3 regions of the Paraburkholderia kirstenboschensis genome follow, and region 2 is predicted to be linked to each of the others. Evidence: riboswitches for the same ligand, from Rfam matches in the RefSeq annotation. Region 2 holds a riboswitch; each other region holds the start of a gene.
What was found. A riboswitch is a leader RNA that binds a small molecule or an ion and turns the genes downstream of it on or off. The one in region 2 is predicted to bind cobalamin.
Positions count from the first base shown of each region.

Region 1: it holds a riboswitch for cobalamin, as region 2 does, so the genes downstream of both, RW095_RS21075 (oxidoreductase) here and cobW (cobalamin biosynthesis protein CobW) in region 2, are expected to answer to the same signal.
Region 3: it holds a riboswitch for cobalamin, as region 2 does, so the genes downstream of both, RW095_RS39430 (TonB-dependent receptor domain-containing protein) here and cobW (cobalamin biosynthesis protein CobW) in region 2, are expected to answer to the same signal.

Region 1 is NZ_CP136512.1:2,701,066-2,708,555, reverse strand. It holds gene RW095_RS21100 (MDR family MFS transporter) at 1-858, shown strand, start outside; gene cobM (precorrin-4 C(11)-methyltransferase) at 966-1,691, opposite strand; gene RW095_RS21090 (cobalt-precorrin-6A reductase) at 1,720-2,442, opposite strand; gene RW095_RS21085 (cobalt-precorrin-5B (C(1))-methyltransferase) at 2,439-3,527, opposite strand; gene cbiE (precorrin-6y C5,15-methyltransferase (decarboxylating) subunit CbiE) at 3,533-4,792, opposite strand; cobalamin riboswitch at 4,876-5,063, shown strand; gene RW095_RS21075 (oxidoreductase) at 5,146-6,705, shown strand; gene RW095_RS21070 (precorrin-8X methylmutase) at 6,715-7,341, shown strand; gene RW095_RS21065 (precorrin-2 C(20)-methyltransferase) at 7,342-7,490, shown strand, end outside.
Region 2 is NZ_CP136512.1:9,901-17,390, forward strand. It holds gene cobN (cobaltochelatase subunit CobN) at 1-2,698, opposite strand, end outside; gene cobW (cobalamin biosynthesis protein CobW) at 2,705-3,808, opposite strand; cobalamin riboswitch at 3,965-4,245, opposite strand; cobalamin riboswitch at 4,315-4,559, shown strand; gene cobA (uroporphyrinogen-III C-methyltransferase) at 4,790-5,557, shown strand; gene RW095_RS08725 (cobalamin biosynthesis protein) at 5,554-5,976, shown strand; gene cobO (cob(I)yrinic acid a,c-diamide adenosyltransferase) at 5,973-6,575, shown strand; gene RW095_RS08735 (cobyrinate a,c-diamide synthase) at 6,578-7,490, shown strand, end outside.
Region 3 is NZ_CP136513.1:3,730,307-3,737,796, reverse strand. It holds gene RW095_RS39435 (FecCD family ABC transporter permease) at 1-437, opposite strand, end outside; gene RW095_RS39430 (TonB-dependent receptor domain-containing protein) at 465-2,408, opposite strand; cobalamin riboswitch at 2,504-2,784, opposite strand; gene RW095_RS39425 (ATPase) at 3,003-3,359, shown strand; gene RW095_RS39420 (cell division protein ZapA) at 3,356-3,670, shown strand; RNA gene ssrS (6S RNA) at 3,836-4,017, shown strand; gene RW095_RS39410 (EVE domain-containing protein) at 4,101-4,559, shown strand; gene RW095_RS39405 (SIMPL domain-containing protein) at 4,763-5,491, shown strand; gene lgt (prolipoprotein diacylglyceryl transferase) at 5,585-6,484, opposite strand; gene RW095_RS39395 (LysR family transcriptional regulator) at 6,594-7,490, opposite strand, start outside.

The DNA.
Region 1 (7,490 bases), 360 kb from region 2:
ACCGCGCTTACCTGTGCCGGCGACGACGACCTCGCGCATGCATCGATGGCCGGCGTCGCATTCGTCGTGTGCCTGCTGCTGTTCGTGCTGCAGGAGCGCCGCGCAAAAGAACCAATGATCTCGTTTGCGCTATGGAGCCGCCGCCCGATTGCCGCGTGCAACGGCGCGACCTTGCTGTCTGGCATGATCCTGATGGGATCGACCACGTTCCTGCCGATGTACGTGCAAGGCGTACTCAATCGCTCGCCGGTGATAGCGGGCCTCGCGCTCACGATGATGATGGTCGGCTGGCCGGCCGGCGCCACGCTCGCCGCCAAGTCGTTTCATCGCATTGGCTTGCGGCGCATGCTGATCGGCGGCAGTGCTTTTATTCCGGTCGGCGCGGTGCTGCTGCTGTTTCTCGCGCCTGGCGGCTCGCCGCTCGTCGCCGGATTCGGCTCGCTGATCATGGGTTTCGGCATGGGCACCTCGAGCGTCAGCTGTCTCATCCTGATCCAGGAAATCGTGAAGATGGATGAACGCGGCAGCGCAACGGCGTCGAACCTGTTCTCGCGCAATCTGGGGAGCACGCTCGGCGCCACGCTGTTCGGCGCGGTGCTCAACTTCGGGCTGAGCCATTCGCATGGCGTCGCCGTCGTCACGTCCGACCAGCTAAAAAGCCTGCTGCAAAACCAGGCCGCGAGCCTTGGCAGTGGCGAAGCGATCCGCATGGTGCTGCATCAATCGCTGCACCTCACGTTCATTTCAATCTTCGCAATTGCGATTTTCGTGGTGTTGCTGCTGACTCTCGTGCCGACGATCACCATCGGCGCGGAGAAAAAGATGCCGCTCGAAGCGCTCGCGCCGCTTGAAGATTAAGCCGCTGGCGGTAGCTGGTTGCGCGGTTCGCCGTTGCGCAAGTGCGCGTGCGCCGTGTATGTGGAATGGGCGACGCGCGAATGCAAGGGATACCGCCGTCTCACACGTCACGCTTTCGCGTACAGCGTCGAATTTGCAAAGCCTTCGGCCGCGAGCACCTGCCCGACCAGAATCAACGCGGTGCGCTCGATCTGCGTGGACTCTACCTTGCCGAGAATGTCGTCCAGTGTGCCCGTGATCTTTTCCTCGTCGGGCCAACTCGCGCGATAGATCACCGCGATCGGGCACGCGCCGCCATAATGCGGCCGCAGTTCTTCGACTATGCGCGCAAGGTGCCGCACGCCGAGGTGAATCGCCATCGTCGCGCGATGCCTTGCCAGATCGGCCAGCTGTTCGCCTTCGGGCATCGTCGTTTTCGTTGCGTAGCGCGTGAGAATCAGCGTCTGCGAAATGTCGGGCAATGTGAGTTCGCAGCCGAGCGCCGCCGCGCAAGCAGCCGTTGCAGTCACCCCCGGTACGATTTCGTAGGGAATCGCGAGCTCGCGCAACCTGCGAATCTGTTCGCCGATCGCGCCGTACAGCGCCGGGTCGCCGGAGTGCACGCGAGCTACGTCCTGACCTTTGTCGTGCGCGCTTTTCAGTAACGCCACGATGTTATCGAGGTCGAGTTCGGCCGTGTTCACAACCTGCACCGCCGAATGCCCTTCGAGCACTGCAGCCGGCACTAAAGAACCCGCATACAGAATCACGGGACAACTGCGCACGAGACGCTGCCCCTTCACCGTGATCAGTTCCGGATCGCCGGGACCGGCGCCGATAAAAAACACCGTCATTCAATACTCCATGATTCAAACGGACGACTCAAACTGACAGATGCAGCGCTTCGAGCAACTCCGCCACGCTTTCGAATTCACGATCCGCTGCGGGCAATGACGGCCGACGCAGCATCACGACGGGCAAGCGGCGCTCACGTGCGACTTCGAGCTTGGCCTCAGTCGCGCTGCCACCGCTATTTTTGCTGACCACGACGTCGACGCGTTGCAACGCGAACAGCGCACGCTCGCCTTCGAGCGTAAACGGTCCGCGCGCCGCGAGTATGCGGGAGCGTTCCGTGTCTGCGTGCGAGTCGAGACAGCGCACAAGCCAGAATTGATGCGCGGGAATTTCGTCGAGATGCGAGAGCGGTTCGCGTCCGAGCGTGAAGAGCGGCCGCCTGAATGGCGCGAGCGCCGTTGTGAGTTCGTCCCAGCCGCCGACGATGCGCCAGTCGTCGCCGGCACGCGGCTGCCACGCCGGTCGACGCAGCGCCCAGCACGGCACCCGCGCGTGACGAGCCGCCTTCACTGCGTTCGCGCTGATCTGCGCCGCGTAAGGATGCGTCGCATCGATCACGAGGCCGATGTCTTCATCTGCGATGTATCGCGCCATGCCTTCGCTGCCGCCAAAGCCGCCGACCCGCACGCTGCATGGCAGATCGTCGGGCACCTTGCCGAGTCCCGCGAGACTGTACACGTCGCGGGAAGTGAGCTGCCGGGCGATCCGCAATGCGTCGCCGGTGCCGCCGAGCAGCAGGACTCTCGTCATCGCGCGACTCCGATCAGCTTGCCCGCGCGGTCGATTGCAAACATCTCGACGTTCACCTGCGGCGGCACGATTTCGCGTGCGACGGCAAGCGCGTGCGCGCAGACGATATCGCCGAGCGGCACCTGCTCCGCATGCGCTAGCGCGACCGCTTGCTGGCTCGTATTGGCTGCGCGAATTGCGGATTGCAGCGCGTCGTTCGCACCCTGTTCGGCGGCCCATTCGGCGAGCCGTTGCAGATCGATGCTCGAGTTGCGGCTATGCAGATCGAGATGGCCCGCCGCGAGCTTGCTCAGCTTGCCGAAGCCGCCGCAAATACTGAGGCGCTCGACCGGCGCGCGCTTCATATGCTTGAGCACCGCGCCGACGAAGTCGCCCATTTCGATCAGTGCAATGTCGGGTAATCCGTAGTGTGAGCGCATCGCGTCTTCGCTCGCATTGCCTGTGCACGCGGCAAGATGCGTGTAGCCGTTAGCGCGCGCAACGTCGATGCCCTGATGAATCGACGCAATATAAGCCGAGCACGAAAACGGCCGCACGATGCCGGTCGTGCCCAATATCGACAGGCCGCCCACAATCCCGAGCCGCGGGTTCATCGTCTTGAGCGCAAGCGCTTCGCCGTCTTCAACGCCAATGGTCACTTCGAAGCCGCCGCCATATGCATGCTCGCTGGCGAGTTCTGCAAGATGCTCGCTCATCATTTTGCGCGGCACCGGGTTGATCGCCGGCTCGCCGACGGCGAGCGTCAGCCCCGCGCGCGTCACCGTGCCCACGCCCGGTCCGGCTCGGAACACAACGCCTGGCCCGGGGACCAGACGCACGCGCGCGAACACCACAGCGCCGTGCGTGACGTCGGGATCGTCGCCGGCATCCTTGATCGTGCCGGCTTCTGCGCCGTCATCGGTCAGCCGGCAGAAGACGAGCGGCATCGGCACATGCTGGCCTTTGGGCAACACGATTTCGGCTACCTCGCTGACCACACCCGCGAGCAGCAGACGGGCCGCCGCCAGCGACGTCGCGGTTGCGCAACTGCCGGTCGTGTAGCCGCTGCGCAGCGGCGCGGGTTGTTCGGGCGTTTCGTCGCGCATTAGCGTCACGCCGGTGAAGCAGCGTTGGGGTAGCCAACAACACTCTGGGCACCATCGGCAGCGCAACGCTTCACCACGTCGAACAAGGTGATCGGCAGCGCCTGCCGCCACGTATCGAATCCGCCGAGCGGTTGAGCGTCCGAAAGCGCGATTCGCGTGAGCGTGCCGCCATATTTGTCGCGCCATGCTGCGAGCGCCGCCTCGCCTTGCAACGTGACCGCATTCGCAACCAGCCGGCCGCCGTCGCGCAAATTTTCCCAGCACGTTTCAAGCACGTCCGGCACCGTCACGCCTCCGCCGATAAACACCGCGTGCGGCGCGGCCAACCCTTCGAGCGCTTGCGGCGCACGGCCCGCCACGAGCTGCAGTCCAGGCACGCCCAACGCATCGCGATTGTGCTCGATGAAGCGCTGACGCTCCGCGTGCCCTTCGATCGCGATCGCCCGGCAAGTCGGATGCGCGCGCATCCATTCGATGCCGATCGAGCCGCTCCCCGCACCCACGTCCCACAACAATTCGCCGGGCGTCGGCGCGAGTCGCGCGAGCGTGATCGCTCGCACATCGCGTTTGGTGAGCTGGCCGTCGTGACGAAACGCGTCGTCCGGCAAGCCGCAGGTGAGCGGCAGACGCGGCGCGCCTTCGGTGGCGCGGCATTCGAGCGCGACCAGATTCAGCGCGGCGACATCGCCCGCGGACCATTGATCCGCGCGGCCGTCGATGTGCCGCTCGTCGTCGCCGCCAAGATGTTCTAGCACGGTCATCCGTGTTGCGCCGAAACCGCGCGCGTTCAGCAGATCGGCGAGCGCGGCGGGTGTGCGCCCGTCCGCGCTGAGCACGAACACGCGGGCGCCGTCGTGCAAACAAGCGTTCAAGGTGGGCAGCGGCCGCCCAACCAGCGACACGGTGGCCACGTCCTGCAACGGCCAGCCGAGCCGCGCGGCAGCGAGCGATAACGACGACGGCGCGGGCAACACGCGCAGTTCGTCGGCCGGCAACTGTCTAGCCAGCGTCGCGCCGACGCCGAACAGCATCGGATCGCCGCTCGCCAGCACGCACACGGAGCCGCCGCGCTCGGCCAGCAGCGGCGCGAGATCGAACGGGCGCGGCCACGCGGCGCGGCGCGCGGCCAGCCGCGCGGGCAACATCGACAGATGACGTTCGCCGCCGTAAATCACCGACGCTTCGAGCAACGCACGCCGCGCGGGCCGCCCCAAACCGGCGAAGCCGTCATCGCCTATGCCCACCACCGTCAGCCACGCCGACATGCACCCTTCCTCATTTTGTATCTCAAACAATGCACTGCGCCACGCCGGTCAAAGCGTCCAGCCTCGTTGTGCTATCCGAAAAAAGGCATAATACAGCCGCCGGTGCCCTTCGGGGCCTAACAGGGAACACAGCGGGAACATTGCCGCTGTGGCTGCCCCCGCAACTGTATGCAGCGAGTCCGCCTGCGCTTGGCGCCACTGGTTCAACCGGGAAGGCCGCGGCGGACGACGACCTGCCAGCCAGGAGACCTGCCGGCGAGACTGTTCGTGCCAGCCAACATCGGGCGGGGTGTACCGATGCCGCAGCAATGCCGCTTGATCGCTTGCTCGGGCCGTCGCGCGACGCTAACCCGGTGTCCGTCTTGAATCCAGCTTCGCCCTCCACCGTCTTGCCTGACGCGGCATCTGCGCTGCGGCCCTCGGCGTGTCCGGGCCTGCTGCGGATCGTCGCCGCGCGCGATGGCGGCATCTGCCGGATCAAGCTGCCAGGCGGCGAGTTGAGCGCGGCTCAGGCCGAGGCAATCGCGAATGCGAGCGCGCAGCATGCGGCGGGCGCAATCGAACTGACGAATCGCGCGAATCTGCAGTTGCGCGGCGTTCGTGCCGGACATGAAGCTGCGCTTGTTGCCGCGCTACTCGATGCGGGGCTCGGACCGAGCGCTGCAAGCGGCTCTGCAGGAATGGGCGGTGCAGCGCCGACCGATTCCGCCGCAGACGATCACGATGGAGATCGAAACGCGCACGCACTCAAAGCATCCGCTGCTGACGACGTGCGCAACGTCATGATCAGCCCGACTGCGGGACGCGACCCGTCCGCACTGTTCGACACCAGACCTCTGTGCACCGCGCTTCTCGCGCTGCTGCAAAGCGAAGCGCGTTTCGCGGCGCTATCGCCGAAATTCGCGTTGTTGCTCGACGGCGGCGAGCGGCTCGCAAGAGTGGACCACCCGCATGACGTGTGGCTCGCGGCGGCGCAAGATTCTGGCGGTGACGTGCGCTTCATATTTGGACTTGCGGGCTGCCCGTCCGTTGATGCAAGCGCGAGCGCGAACACGCACATCGGCGGGAACTCGACATCGCCGTCACCATCATCAGGCAAAGCTGAGGGCTCGTCTGAAAAACCGCATGCGGATGCGACAGGCGCGTTGGCCTCGGTACTGCCCTCGCAAGTTCCGGCGCTCGTGCGCGCGCTGCTGCATACGTTTCTCGATCTTGCCGCTGCCGACGCCACGCGTATGCGCCATCTGCTCGACACGCATTCGGCGGACGCAATATTGCAGCATGCACAAACGTACGTGGATTTTCCATTGACACGCGACGCGACGCTCGCCGACTGGCGCCGCAGCACGACCGCCGATGCTTCATTGCGCCTCGGCGCACACACGCAACGCGTCGCGGATACTTGGCATGCCGGCGGTCAGCCGCCGCTCGGCCGCATCGACGCGGCCACACTGCACGGCCTCGCCGCACTCGCGCAACAACACGGCGACGGCACGCTGCGCATCACGCCGTGGCAAAGCGTATTGCTGCCCGACATCCGAACGCCCGCAGTGCCCGCGGTGCTTGCGGCGCTGAACGCGCTGGGCCTCGCATGCGATTCCGCCGATGCCATGACACGCCTGATCGCGTGCGCCGGTTCCACCGGCTGCGCGAAAAGCCTCGCGGATACCAAAGCCGATGCATTGGCTCTCGCGAAGCGCCTGCCGGCCGGCGTCGACGTGCATTTGAGCGGTTGTCCGCGCTCGTGTGCAGCCGCGCATTGCGCACCGTACACGCTGCTCGCCGCGGCGCCCGGCATCTACGACCTTTTCCGACGCGACCAGGGCCCCGGCTTCGGTCAATGCGTCGCGCGCCAACTGACAGTCGAACAGGCCGCCGATACGCTCGCGCGCCTTGTCCGAAGCGACACATGAGTGACACCGATGCTTGATTACATTCGCGACGGTCAGGAGATCTATCGCCAATCTTTCGCGACGATCCGCGCCGAAGCCGACCTGTCGCGCATTCCCGCCGACCTCGAAAAACTCGCGGTGCGTGTGATCCACGCTTGCGGGATGGTCGATGTGATCGACGATCTCGCGTTCTCCGATAATGCCGGCACAGCAGGCCGCACGGCGCTCGCGCAAGGCGCGCCGATTCTCTGCGACGCCGGCATGGTCGCGCAAGGCATCACGCGCGCGCGGTTGCCGGCGAACAACGACGTGATCTGCACGCTCACGCATGAGCGAGTGCCCGCGCTCGCTCGCGAACTCGGCAATACGCGCTCGGCCGCCGCGCTCGAATTGTGGCCCCCGCATCTGGCCTGCAGCGTCGTCGTGATCGGCAACGCGCCGACTGCCCTCTTTCATCTGCTCGATATGCTCGACGCAGGCGCGCCGAAGCCCGCGCTGATTCTGGGCTTCCCGGTCGGCTTTGTCGGCGCGGCGGAATCGAAAGCGATGCTCGCCGCGAACAGCCGCGGCGTGCCGTATGTCGTCGTGCATGGCCGACGCGGCGGCAGTGCGATGGCTGCGGCCGCTGTCAACGCGCTGGCAACGGAGGTTGAATAAATGACAGCGCAACAACGTGCAGGGCGTCTGTATGGGCTCGGTGTCGGTCCCGGAGATCCGGAACTCATCACGCTGAAGGCATTGCGTCTGCTCAAGGCGGCGGCCGTGGTCGCCTACTTCGTGGCGAAGGGCAAGAAGGGCAACGCGTT
Region 2 (7,490 bases):
TCAGCCCGAGCGACCAGGCCGCTTGTGTCGGGACCGCTCGCGTGTCCACCGAATAGAAATTGCGGCCAGTCGGCAGCACATCGGGCCTACCACGCGATGGCGAACCGCTCGGCCCTGGCGGCACGAAACGCCCTTCGAGACCGCGCCTAAGATGCGTCATCTCCTGCGTCCCGCATGCGTCGAGCCGCGGCAGCACGTCGTTGCGCAAGCGCTCGATCACGCGCCCGGCTTGCGGCAGGCTCGCTTCGGCCAATGCGCTCGACGCGTGCGTATTCGTATCCGTATCCGTATCCGTATGCCCATGCATTCGCGGTTCGCATACGCTCCGCAGCATTTCCGCTGCGAACAGTTCCAGACGCTCGCGCGTATCACCGCTATGCCGCCACGGCGCATCGCTGACCTGTTGCAGAATGTCGGGACGAGGACCGGTCCAGGCCGCGGACCAATCCACCGATAGCGGGTCGAAGAAATGATCGATCCGCAGATCGCGCGCCAACGCATCGATCAACCCTGCGTTGCTACCTTGCCCATCGCCGACGGGAAAGCGCGCTAACGCAAGCAGCGTATCGCGTCGTTGCACTCCTTGCGGCGATTGGCCGAACGTGTGCAAACCATCGCGAATCTGCGCTTCCTTCAATTCACACAGCCACGCATCGACGCGCGTGAGCAACACATCTTCGTCGTCTTCACCTTTCGGCTCGGACAGGCTCAATTCTTCATGCAGCTTATGTTCGACGATAGTCGCGAGAATCGTGCGCCGTAACAGCCTCGAGCGGCGCGGGTCGACCATCAGCGCTTCGTAGTATTCGTCGACCTGGCGCTCGAGATCTTGCAACGGACCGTAGCTTTCGGCGCGCGTGAGCGGCGGCATCAGATGATCGACGATGACAGCTTGCGCGCGGCGCTTGGCCTGACTGCCCTCGCCCGGATCGTTGACGATGAACGGATACAGATGCGGCATGGGCCCGAGAATCAGATCGGGCCAGCACGTATCGCTCAACGCAACGCTCTTGCCGGGCAGCCATTCGAGGTTGCCATGCTTGCCCACATGCACGACCGCGTCGATGCCGAACTGATGACGCAGCCAGAAATAGAACGCGAGATACGCATGCGGCGGCACGAGCTCGGCGTCGTGATAGCTCGCGTAATCGCCCTGCTCACGCGAGCGCGACGGCTGAATGCCGACGAACACGTGGCCGCAGCGCCAACCCGCAATCATGAAACGGCCGCGCCGCACGCTCGGGTCCTGCTCCGGCGGGCCCCAACGCGCATTCAGCGCATCGCGCGCTTCGGCGGGCAGCGCGTTGAAATGTGTGAGGTAATCGGCAAGCGCAAGGCTTTGCAAAGCGGGTCGCAGATCGCGCACCACGGGATCGTTCGTCACGCCCTCGGTGAGCTTCTGCAATAGCGCGTCGCCGTTCGCGGGCACCGTTGCGACGCGATAACCTTCGTCGCGCAACATCGACAGAATTCCGACTACCGACGCCGGCGTATCCAGCCCGACTCCATTCCCGATGCGCCCCTCGCTCATCGGATAGTTGGCGAGAATCAGCGCGAGTTTTTTGTCCGCGTTGTCGAGCGAGCGCAGGCGGCTCCAGCGGCGGCTCAATTCGGCGATAAAGCCCACGCGTTCGAGATCCGGCTGATAACGCACCACATCGACTTCCGTATGCGGACAGCGATACGCGAGTCCCTTGAAACTGATCGCGCGCGTGATGATGCGCCCGTCCACTTCGGGCAGCGCGATATGCATGGCGATGTCGCGCGAATTCAGGCCTTGATTGTCCTTGAGCCAGTCCTCGCGATTGCCGCCGCTCAAAATCACCTGAAGCACGGGTGCATCGCCGGCGAGCGCGAGCGGTTCCGCGTCATCGATCGCGGAAGCGGCGAACGCAGTCGTATTGAGCACGAGTGCCGCGTTATGTTGAGCGCACAACGACTGCACGACTTCGCGACTCACCGCATCTTTCAACGACGTAATGGCGATTGGCAGCGGGTTCACGCCTTGTGATTCGAGCGCTTCGATCAGCGCGTCGAACACTGCTGTGTTGGCCGCCTGAAGATGCGCCTTGTAGAAAAGTATCGCCGCAACCGGCGCATCGTGCCGCCAGCGCGCTTGCCAGTCGGCGATAGTCGGCGTGTCGCGTTGTGGATGGTAAAGCGACGCGGCCGGCAACGCGCGCGGCGGCGCTGGCTCCTGTCCCCAACCAAGCGCGCGATGCGCGATGCAGCGCAGAAACGCCTCGGCGTTCTGCGGACCGCCTTCCCGCAAATAACGCCACAACTGATGGCATAGATCAGCGCCCGCGGTGCTGCGCGCAAGCAGATTGGGATCTTCCTGCAGATCGCCCGAAAACATCGCAAGCGTTTGCTGTTTGCGCTCCGCTAGCGCGACGACCTGTTCGATGCCATACGGCCAATACGCTTCGCCGCCAAGATGATCGACTACGACAACGCGCGCGTGTTGCAGCACATCTTCGACGTAGAAATCCACCGACGCCGGTTGCCGCAGATAGGTCACGTTTGCGAGGCGCACGCTCGGAAAGCCGTCGCCGAGACGAGGAAACGCACTTGCCAGCAGCGACAGCGTGGTGTCCGCCGAACTGAGCACGACGATATCCGCAGGCCGCTGATCGATACGGATCACGCCTTGCGTATCGTCGACGAAACCGCCCGGCGTGGTGCGCAGCAGATGCATGTGCGCTTACGCCTGCTGCGCCGCGACGCCCGACGCTGGGGCGTTCGACAAGCCCAGCGCCGCGTCGAACGCGCGTTGCAGCGCGGCCTGGTCGAGGTCTTCGCCGATCAGCACGAAGCGGCTTTCGCCCGCCTCGCCGGCTTGCCAGCGTCGGTCGAAATAACTGTCGAAGCGCCGGCCCACGCCTTGAATCACGAGACGCATTGCTGCGCCCGGCAAGGCCGCGAAACCCTTCACACGGTAAATGGTGTTGCTCTGAACGAGCGCTTGCAGCGCGGCGATTACCGCGTCGCGCGACAGCGCGTTTGCATGCACGACCACCGAATCGAACTCATCGTGATGATGATCCGCGTCGTCCGCCGAACCGTGATGGTCGTGGCGCAAATGAATCGTTTCTTCCGAGGCCGCTTCGAGCCCGAACAGCGTGTGCAGATCGAGCTGCCCCATCTGCGCGCGCACGACCTTCACTTGCTGCGGAATCTCTTCGCGTATCAACGCTTCGACCGCGTTCTGACGAGCCTCATCGAGCAGATCTGTTTTATTCAGAATCACCAGATCGGCTGAGGACAATTGATCTTCGAACAACTCGTGCAGCGACGATTCATGATCCAGATTGGGATCGGCTTTGCGCTGCGCGTCGACGGCGAGCGGGTTTTCTGCGAACTGGCCGCTCGCGGCAGCGGGGCCGTCGACCACGGTAATCACCGCATCCACGGTGAAACTGTTTTTGATCTGCGGCCAGTTGAACGCCTGCACGAGAGGCTTCGGCAACGCGAGCCCCGATGTTTCGATCAGCACATGGTCGATCTGCTCACGGCGCTCGACGAGCTTTTCCATCACCGGAAAAAATTCCTCCTGGACCGTGCAGCAGAGGCAGCCGTTCGCGAGTTCATACAATTGCCCTTCTGTTTCGACACCGTTCTCGTCGCAACCGATGCCGCAACCCTTCAGGATTTCGCCGTCAATACCGAGCTCGCCGAACTCGTTGACGATCACCGCGATGCGCTTGCCGCCCGCATGCTGAAGAATGTGCCGCAAGAGCGTGGTCTTGCCGCTGCCGAGAAAGCCCGTGACGATGGTGACGGGGATCTTGCGCATTTGAGTTTGCATCGTGAGGTCCATTCCAGAAGTTGCAGGCGCCGGCCGGCGTAGTGGGCACGCATGAGGTCAAGCGCGCGCCTCTGGCATGAACGACGGCCTTGCTACAACAGGAAAACGCAGAAAACGGGTGTGAGGGCATGAGCGCAGCGCCGCATCCCCGCGACGTTCGCCCTTCGTGTTCCGGCCGGTATCCGGGCTGGCGAAAGCGCCGCTTCCCCTTCCCGAACGAGTGATTTCTCGCCCAGTGGTGATATGCCCACGCGGCCTTGCGCGTGGACATCGAAGCCGGCACTGCGGCGCCATGCGAACGGCCATGACGTCACTTTTCGCTTACCGTTGCGGGGGCAGCACAGGTTGGCCCAAACCGTGACAGGCGGGCGCCCTGTTTCCCGTTTAACTGCATGCGCACGAGCGCGCACACGAGCACCAGAAGTGCGTGCGAGTGTAGGCCCACCGTCTGGCGCCGTCAAGGAAACGCGGGCCCGGCGCGCTTATCGCACGGGCTTCTCGTGTGCTATCGTATGCGCGCGTTTGGTGCCCGCACATGCATTCGCGTGTGCAGTTAAACGGGAAACAGGCAGCGCTCCTGCGCTCAATCTGTGCTGTCCCCGCAACGGTAAGCGACCTGCGGTGCAATGTTCATGCTGCACCGCGCATGCGTTTTCGATGCCACTGTCCGATACATTCGAATGAATGCGGACGGGAAGGCAAAGCGCGTGAGGCCGCCAGCCCGGATACCGGCCAGACGCGGAGGCGGCCGCGCGTTTCACGACGTCACGCCGCCGGCAGCCGGAATCCGCGAGGGACGGATGTGAAGGCGCTGAAGCACGATGCAGCGACCGGGTCCGCACCCGCGCGTGCCGTCGTGCGTGAAGACACCGCTTGAATGACTTCGATCTCCACTCAATTGGGCCCATTCGCGTGCCGCTCCGCATGGTGCGTGTCGGTGTGGCGCGCAACGTCGTTGCCGTGCACGATTAGCGAGCCGCGATGACACGCGCGTGGCTGATCGGCGCAGGTCCCGGCGACGTCGAACTGATGACGCTGAAGGCGACGCGCGCCCTCGCACAAGCCGACGTGATACTCGTCGACGATCTCGTGAATCCCGACGTGCTGCAATTCGCGCGCGCCGATGCGTCAGTTCTCTATGTCGGCAAACGCGGCGGTCATCCGTCGACGCCGCAAGAAGGCATCGTCGCGCAAATGCTCGAGCATCTGCGTGCCGGGCGCAGCGTCGCGCGGCTCAAGGGCGGCGATCCGTTCGTGTTCGGCAGAGGCGGCGAAGAGCAGCAGGCGCTGCATGCCGCAGGTATCGAAGTGGAGATCGTCAGCGGAATCACAGCGGGAATCGCGGCGCCCGCGGCTATCGGCATTCCGGTTACACACCGCGATCACGCGCAAGGCGTGATATTCGTGACCGGCCACGGCGCGGGCAGCAGCGAGCCGGATTGGGCCGCGCTCGCCGCCACCCGCATGACCCTCGTCATCTACATGGGCATGCGGCGGCTGAACGACATCGTCGGCGCATTGCTCGCGGCCGGCATGCGCGCCGACACGCCGTGTGCGGCAATCGAATCGGCCACGCGTCCGGAGCAACGCCATGCACTTTCCACCCTCGGCGAATTTGCCGATGCCGTCGCGCGTGCGGGACTCGGCTCGCCTGCGATCGTGGTGATCGGCGGCGTCGCGTCGCTGGCGCTCGCGCGTGCCGCCGCGGCAAGCTCATCGGATGCGGCGTCTTCGCCGGACGCGAAATGAAAACGCTTAGCGTGGGCATCGGCTGCCGCCTGCATACATCGGCGGACGAAATCGAAACGGCGGTGCGCGCAGCGCTCGGTTCGCACGCCTTCGAAGAGATTGCAACGGTAGCCTCTATTGAAACGAAAGCGGACGAACAGGGCCTGCTGGAATTCTGCGCGCGTCACGGGTTGCCGCTGCAAGTGTTCAACCGCGAGCAGATTGCCGCGATCAGCGTTCACGAACCGTCGGTCGCCGCGCGCGAGCATCTCGGCGTGGACGGCGTGTGCGAACCGTGCGCGTTGCTCGGGGTGGCCGCCGCCCGCACCGCGCGTCTGATCGCTCGCAAAACCGTTTACGCTGGTGTCACCGTGGCGATTGCTTCGACCGAACCCGCACAAGCAGACACTGTCACCATCATCCAACAGGACCTTCCATGAAGACCGATCGCGAATCGCACCAACGCATGACCGAACGCCGGCGCGAAGGCCACGAAAAGAAGCAGGCCAACGCGACCGTCGAAAAGGGTCTGCTGATCGTCAACACCGGCACCGGCAAGGGCAAGACAACCGCCGCCTTCGGCATGGCCGTGCGTGTGCTAGGCCACGGCATGCGCCTTGGCGTCGTGCAGTTCATCAAGGGCGCGCTGCATACGTCGGAGCGCGACTTCCTCGGCGCAATTGCCAACTGCGACTTCGTGACGATGGGCGACGGCTACACCTGGAACACGCAGAACCGCGACGCCGACATCGCCACCGCGCGCAAAGGCTGGGACGAAGCACGCAGGATGATCGAAAGCGGCGATTATCAGATGGTCATCCTCGACGAACTGAACACGGTGCTCAAGTACGAATATTTGCCGCTCGACGAAGTGCTGTCCGTCATCAACGCGCGTCCGGCGATGCTGCATGTGGTCGTGACCGGCCGCCACGCGCCCGACGCGCTGATCGAAGCCGCCGACCTCGTCACCGAGATGCGTATCGTCAAGCATCCGTACCGCGAGCAAGGCGTCAAGGCGCAGCGCGGCGTGGAGTTCTGAAGGTGTCCGCCTGCCCCGCGCTTTTTATCAGCGCGCCCGCGTCGGGTCAAGGCAAGACCACGATTACCGCGGGCCTCGCGCGCTACCATCGGCGACTGGGGCGGCGTGTGCGCGTGTTCAAGACCGGGCCCGACTTTCTCGATCCGATGATCCTCTCGCGCGCAAGCGGCGCGCCTGTGCTGTCGCTCGATCTGTGGATGGTCGGCAGGGACGCCTGCCGCAATCTTCTCGCGCAGGCGGCGGACGAAGCCGACCTGATCCTGATCGAAGGTGTGATGGGTCTCTTCGACGGCACGCCGAGCAGCGCCGATCTCGCGACCGCTTTCGGCGTGCCGGTACTCGCGGTGATTTCGGCCAAGGCGATGGCGCAGACCTTCGGCGCGGTCGCATTCGGCCTCGCCAATTTCCGGCCTCAGGTGCCGTTTCATGGCGTGCTCGCAAACCGCGTCGGCTCCTCGCGTCATGCGCAAATGCTCGAAGAGGCGTTGCCGCCCCCGCTACGCTGGTGCGGGCACATTGCCGCCAGCGACGAAATCGAATTGCCCGATCGCCACCTTGGCTTGCATCAGGCCGCGGAAATCGACGATCTCGACGCGCGTCTGGATCGCGCCGCCGACGCGCTCAGTCATACAGTGCTGGCCGAGTTGCCGCCCGCCGTGGAGTTTGGCCCGCCCACACCGCAAGTACTTCCGCGCCTTCTGCACAACAGAAAAATTGCCATCGCGCGCGATGCCGCTTTCTCGTTCATCTACCCGGCCAACGTCACGCTGCTCGAAGCGCTCGGCGCCCATGTCCACTACTTTTCGCCGCTCGCCGACGAAGCGTTGCCCTCCGACACCGACGCGTTGTATCTGCCCGGCGGATATCCTGAACTGCACGCGGCGGCGCTCGCCGCGAATGCCCGCAGCGCCGCGG
Region 3 (7,490 bases), on a different replicon from region 2:
AATGCGCCCGCGAATGCCGACGCATCGACGAGCCACCACGCGCAACCGGCGCTCATCGCGATGAGCGCGAAAGTTGCGGCGCCGCCCGATACGCCTAATACGTAGGGCTCAGCGAGTGGATTGCGCAACAACACCTGCAGCAGCGCGCCAGCCAATGCGAGCAATGCGCCGCAAGCAAAACCGGCCAACGCGCGAGGCAAACGCAGCGTGCGCACGATCTCGCCGGCGAGATCGGCAGAGTTTGCGTCGGACGCGCCCGCATGCAGCGGCGAAAGCGCCTCGATCACGCGCGCGGGCGCCAGCGCCACGCTGCCCAATGCGAGCGACGCCATCAGCACGGCAAGCGCGGCGACAGCAAGCACGAGCCAGATCGCGGCGGCGCGCTTCGCAGTCATCGCCTGAAGCGTGGCGGGCATTGAACCCGCGTGACGGCTCATCGGCGCGCTCTCAGCATGGCGCCGGCATCACTGCTGCTGCCAGCCGACCGTGACATATGCACCGCGCCGCGGCGAGTTATACGAGTAGGCCGTTTCATAGTCCTTGTTGAACAGATTCTGGATTTGCGCGGCCACGTGCCATGCCTTCGTGACGTTGTAGCGCGCGGCCAGGTTCACGACACCGTAGCCGCCGAGCTTGCCGCTGCTGTCTTCGCGCGGGCCGCTCACGATCCACTCGCCGCCCACGCGCCATCCTGCAATACTGCGATTCACCGTCAGCGACGCGAAACGCCGCGCGCGCCGCACGAGGTCAGTATCGTTGTCCAGGTCGACCGGATTTTGCAGCGTCACCGACGCGCGCACGTCGGTCTTGCCGACATGTCCGCTCCACGATCCTTCGAGTCCCTGCACTTTTGCATGACCCACGTTTTCGGCCAGATAGATCCCGGGCGTCACCTGCTCATAGTCGATCAGATTCGAATAACGCGTCTGGAAAGCACTCAAACGCATCACGCCGAGCGCATTGGACGCGTACTGCAACGCTGCTTCGATCGAATGACTGCGCTCCGGCTGGATCGACGGATTGCCGCTCAGCGGATAGTACAGATCGTCGAAGCTCGGCGCGCGAAACGAATCAGAATAGCTTGCGCTTAGCTTCCAACGCGACGTGATGTCGAAGCCATAGCCGAGATAGTAACTGTTCGCTCCGCCGAAATCGGAGTACTGGTCGCGCCGCAGGTTGGCCTGGATCTGGTTGCGCCCGAAGCGCGCCGTATAACCGGCGAAGCCCGAGTCGACATGGCGAGTGGGTGCGGCAAACGTATCCGACTCGAGGCTCTGGTCCAGATGCTCGTAGCCGACTTGCAGTTTCTGCTGCGCGGCCAGCGCGAAATCGTTCTGCCAGGTGTACTGGCGATTGTCCGTGTCGAAGCGGCCGTTATACAGACCGTTGGTGTTCGAGACGCTGCGGTCGTCGCCTTGCGCAACGATGAAGTGCGTGGTCCACCAATCGGTTAGCTTGCCGTTCGCGAATGCGGACAACTGACGCACTATCGTGTACAGATTGTTCAGATCGGTCGGCTCGCCGTACGCATTGTCGTAGCTGTTGTTGCCGTTCGACTGGAGATAGCGGACGCCCGCGTCCCACTTGTCGGTGAACTTATGGCGCAGCGAAGCCGAGATGCTTTCGTTCAGATAGCCGTTCGCATTGGGGTTCGCATTCGGCGCCTGTTGAGGATCGAGCGCGGAAAAGCCGTCGTCTTTCGAACGCGCGAGCGAGATGTTGAAGGTCGTGCGGCCGTCCTTGTCCAATGCGCCGTTCGCGCCGACCTGTTGCGTCTGCGTATGGTAGCTGCCGTAGCCCACGGAGAAATTGAAACGCGGCGGGTGATCGCCGCCGTCTTTCGTGAACACCTGGACCACGCCTCCGATCGCGCCGGAGCCATACAACGCCGACACATTGCCGTTCACGACTTCGACATGGTCTACCTGATCGAGCGGAATCTGCGCGATTTGCGCGGCACCGAGACTCACGGAATCGACGCGCACACCGTCGATGAGAACCAGCGATTGCGTCGACGACGCGCCGCGCAAGTACAGGCTCGCTGTCGAACCGGGGCCACCTGTGCGCGAGATTTGCGCGCCGGGCGCGAGTTGCAGCAGACCTGGCAGATCGGTTGCGGTGGTGTCGGCAATGTCCTGCTGATCGAATAGCGACGTTTGCGGGATCGTATCGGCGAGCGCTTGAGGTCCGCGCTCGGCGGTGACGACGACGGGCGACAAAACATCAGGCGAAGAATCGGCGATTGCGGTGGATGCAGGGCTTGTAGCGTTTATAGCGCTTGTAGCGGCTGATGCGATCGGTGCGACTGCATGCGACGGCGCAGACGAACTGTCGGCGGCTTGCGCATGCGCGAGCTGCGGCAGCCCTGCAAATGCGAGCAACGCCGCGCGGGCGATAGGGGACAGCATGAAGTGAGATTTCCCGTGGATGGCGTGCGCGGCCCGCTTCCCCGCAGGCCGTCGCGTAACGAGGCGCGAGCGCTTTTGACATGACATTTCGCAGGCGCGCGCCTCTCCCTCTGGCCGGTATCCGGGCTGACGACGCCCGATCCCGCCTTCCCACGCGTGACGCGCAGTGGCACACTCGCATGTTGAACCGGAACACGCGATGGGGATCGAACTGCAAACGCGAACTGCAAAGCACGAAGTGCAAAGCGAATGCGGTCGCTTACCGTTGCGGGGGCAGCGCAGGTTCGCGCGTTCTGGTGAACGGCGCGCCCTGCTTCCCGTTTAACTGCGCGCGCAATGAAATGCGCGCGCGGGCACCAGAGTGCGGCCAGTTTATGAGCGGCCTCGGGGCCAGTCAAGAATGCGGGTCACGACAGCGATTGATTCGGACAGGGGCGGAGTATTGTCCGACGCGATCTGTGACACACGAGTACTTTTTCTTCTTCAGTCGAAAAAAGCCTGCATAAAGCGGTGTTGTTACGTCTCGAAACGAGACAAATGTCGGAACGTGCGGCATTCCGCGCTAAAATGCGAGGTCTTTAGAGGACGCAGCACATGCTCACCGAACTCGAAACACTTTCACAGAATATCGGCAAGCTGATTGCGATCAGCCAGCGCCACAACGAAGCGCGAGTCGCGCTCGAAGAGCAGCTCGCCCAGTCGCGCGCCGAGGCAGAAGCCACGCGCACGGAACTTGCCATGGTGCGCGAGGAACGCGATGCACTGCAAGCGGAGCGCGACGCGCTGTCGGCCAAGATCGACGACGCTCAAGTGCGGCTCAATGCGATCCTCGAAAAATTGCCGCGTGCTCGCGGGCACAACGAGCCGGACAACCAGCTCGATCTGCTCGAGCCCGCTCAGCATGAAGTCGAAGCGGAGAGCGACGCCACTCGCCACGGAGAAAATGCATGACCACCAAGCAGATCGAAGTATCGATTCTCGGCGTGCCCTATCGTCTTGCCTGCTCGCCGGAAACGGAAGGCGCGCTGCTTGAAGCAGTCGCGCGAGTCGACGCTGAAATGTCGAAGATCCGCAATAACAGCAACGTGCGCGGCACGGATCGTATTGCTGTCATGGCCGCGCTGTCGCTGGCATCGGAACTGCTTAAGCTGCAATCGAGCGTGCGTCACGGAGAAGCATTTCCCGCCGAAGAAATCCGGCGTACAATGCATCGAATGAACGAACAACTGGGTACTGTGATCGAGCAGTACACCATGCAGTAAGCAGCAAGTTTGCAAGGCGGTTTGCAAGTGAAGGTGGCTGGTCCTCGGGTCGGCTGCTGATTCAACCAGGTGGCTCAGGAAGTAGCTGAGCAAAGCGCGTGAGAGCATCCACGATGTAACACTCGGCAAACGTTTCACCTGAATAGTTTTAGCTTGATCGGTTTAGCTTCCCTGCCTGGTTCGCCAAGGTCATATATTCCTTGAACCAATGCCATGTGCACGGTTGCGGAAATTTGTAGCACGGGCGTGCGCGTCACTCTGTCTGATGTACCCGAAGTGCTGCTAACTGCGACCAATTCTGAACCCCCGGTTCAGGATGCCGGCCTAGCGGCCAAGGCGGGGACCTTATTTGGAACGGCATCGGACTACGGTCCGGTGCCGTTTTTGTTTGTGCTCCCGGGTTTTCCAACCTTAACGTTCCCTTCGATTCATGCGCTACTGGCTAATGAAGTCCGAACCGGACGAAGCAAGCATCGACCATCTTGCCAACGCACCGCACCGTACGTTGCCGTGGACCGGTGTGCGCAACTATCAGGCGCGCAACTTCATGCGCGACGCGATGCAGGTCGGCGACGGCGTGCTGTTCTATCACTCGAGTTGTCCCGAGCCTGGCATCGCCGGGATCGCTGAGGTGGCGTCCACCGCTTACCCGGACCCGACTCAGTTCGACAAGAAGAGTCCTTACTACGATCCCAAGTCGTCGCAGGAAACGCCGCGCTGGCTTCTCGTCGATGTCGTCTTCAAGAAGAAGATTCCGTTGATTCCGCTCGCCGCGTTGCGCGAGCACGAAGAGCTGAAAGACATGCGCGTGCTTGCGAGAGGCAACCGTCTGTCCATCACGCCGGTTACAGAAGCCGAGTGGCGTTTCATTACGAAGCAACTCGCTTGAGTTCGCCAGTGCTCGCTGCAAGAGCCCCGCGAGCGATGTGGCCAACCGATGCTCATAGCACGGTTAAATTGGGGAACCAAGCTCAGGTTACAAGCGCCTAACGCACTTGCAAACGGACTACCAACGGCGCACGAAGCGCCGTGCCGTTGCATCGCGCCTGTCCGATCGTGCGCAACCCTGTTCAAGCAAGGAGTTCCACACAGATGAAAAACACCGCACGTGCACTCGCTTTCGCGCTTGTCTGCGCCGCGCCTGCAGCCCTCGTGCTCACGCCCGCTATCGCACGCGCGCAGAGCGTCGCGCCCTATCAACCGGCGGGCGTGCTATCGCTGAACGCGCAGGCCAGCGCGGAAGTGCCTCAAGACGTCGTCGAGATCACGCTCTTTTACGAGCAGGAAGCGAGCGATCCGTCGGCGCTTACGTCAACGCTGAACCAGCGCGCCGATTCGGCATTGCAAAAAGCCAAAGGCGTGAGCGGCGTGACCGCACGCACCGGTTCGTTCTCGATTTATCCGTCCACTGATCGCGATGGCCGCATCTCCGCATGGCGCGGCCGCACGGAGGTCGTGCTCGAGTCGCACGACTTCGCCGCGGCGTCGAAGCTCGCGGGGCAAATGGCGCCCATCATGCAGGTCGGCAATGTGCAGTTCTCGCTGTCGCCTGCGGCGCAGCGAGCCGCTGAACAAAAGCTCACCGGCGATGCGATCAAGTCGTTCCGTGAGCAGGCGGCTTCGTCCGCGCAGGCGTTCGGCTACAGCGGCTATTCGATTCGCGAGGTCAACGTCGGACATAACGGCGCAATGCCGCGGCCCGTCATGATGATGAGCGCGCGCGCCATGGGCGCCGACGCCAAGATGTCGGCACCCGTGCCAATTGAAGGCGGCACGTCCACGGTAACGGTGAATGTATCGGGCTCAGTGCAGATGAAGTAACGCGCGGTCAACGCGCTGCCCGTGCGGCGGCACACGCAAAAACGCCACGGCATGCCGTGGCGTTTTTTTATCCGGCGAACACAACGTACCGTGTCATGGCAGCGCGTGCGCCGGTTCGCCGCGGCTGCGACGATACGACCACACGAGCATGGCGATGCCCACGAGAATCATCGGCAATGAGAGCCATTGGCCCATGGAGAGACCCATGGCGAGCAGACCGAGGAAGTCGTCGGGCTCACGTGCGAATTCCACTATGAAGCGCGCGAGGCCATAACCGATCAGGAACACCGCCGAAATAGCGCCGAGCGGCTTCGGCTTGCGCGAGAAGAAGAACAGCACGAAGAAGAGCGCGACGCCCTCCAGCGCGATCTCGTACAGCTCTGACGGGTGACGCGGCAGCATGTGATATTGCGCGAACACTTCGTTCAGCTTCCATTGCGCGGCCAGTTGCGGATGGGCGGCGAGCCACGCGGCGTCGTCGGGCGCGGCGCCTGGAAAGAGCATCGCCCACGGCGCCGAGGGATCGGTCACGCGCCCCCACAACTCGCCGTTGATGAAGTTGCCGAGACGCCCTGCCGCGAGTCCCGTCGGCACCATCGGCGCGACGAAGTCGGTGACTTGCAGCCACGAGCGTTTGCGCTGATAGGCGAACAGCACCATTGCGAGCGTCACGCCGAGGAAGCCGCCGTGAAACGACATGCCGCCTTCCCACACCTTGAAGATGTCGAGCGGATGCGCGAAATAGAAGCTCGCTTTATAGAACAGCACATAGCCGAGCCGGCCTCCGAGAATCGTGCCGAGCACGCCGTAAAACAGCATGTCGTCGATATCTTTGGGCGTCCAGCCTTGCGCCGCGACGAACGGCAAACGCAGCCGCAGCCGGCCGACGACGATCGCCGCGATGAACGCGACGAGGTACATCAGTCCATACCAGCGCACGGCGAGCGGCCCCAGATGAATGGCAACGGGGTCGAAATTCGGGTGAATGAGCATCGTGTTGTTATGGGCAGTTCGGGTTCAGAAGCTAGTTTGTATTGATAATGCGCGGCTTGCGCCGCCTGCGTTGGACGGCTGCGCATGCAATGCGTTCGCCGCCGTCGCATTAAATGTGAGGCGCGGCAGCCTGCGCATCGGCACGCGCCGCATGCGTCCGCACGATTTCGATGAAGCCCGCCAGCACCGGGCTCACCTCCGCGGTTCGCCACACGAGCCCTGTTTCGATAGCGGGCACCGACTCGGACAACGGCCGGTACACGACGCCGGTTCGGCGCAGGTTACGCAACGATTGCGGCACGAGTGCGACACCCATGCCGGCCGACACGAGGCTCACGATGGTCTGCATCTGGATCGCCTCCTGCCCGACCCGCGGTTGAAGCCCCGCCACGCCGTAGCAATCCATAATGATGTCATAAAAGCCTGGCGCCAGACGTCTTGGGAAGACGACGAGCGGCGCATCGGCAAGCTCACGCAAGCTGACCGGAGTGTCGAGCCATTCGGCATGCGGATCGCCGGCAGCGCCGCCACCACCGCCGGAACTGCCCGCCACGCGCGCCGCCGTCTCGGTCGACATGGCGATCACGAGCGGCTCGCGTGCGATCGGCAGCCACGACAACTGCGCGGCATGGCGCGTCGGCACAGGGGCAATGACAAGGCCCGCGTCGATGCGCCCGGCGACGAGTTCGTCCACCTGCACGTCGCTGGTTGCCTCGGTGAGTTCAAGCCGCACGCGCGGATGACGCGCGCCGAAGTCGCGCAGCAAAAGCGGCAACAAGCCGTAGTCCGCCGTCGAAACGAACGCGAGCGACAGCACGCCCGCCTCGCCCCGCGCAAGGCTTTGTGCAAGCGGCCGCAAACCTTCCGCGCCCGCCAGCAGGCGCTGCACTTCCGGGAGCAGATCCGCGCCCACAGGCGTCAATTCGACGGACCGCTTGGTACGCGCGAACAGTTCGACCCCGAGCGTCTCCTCCAGAGCACGGATTGCCTGCGACAGAGGCGGCTG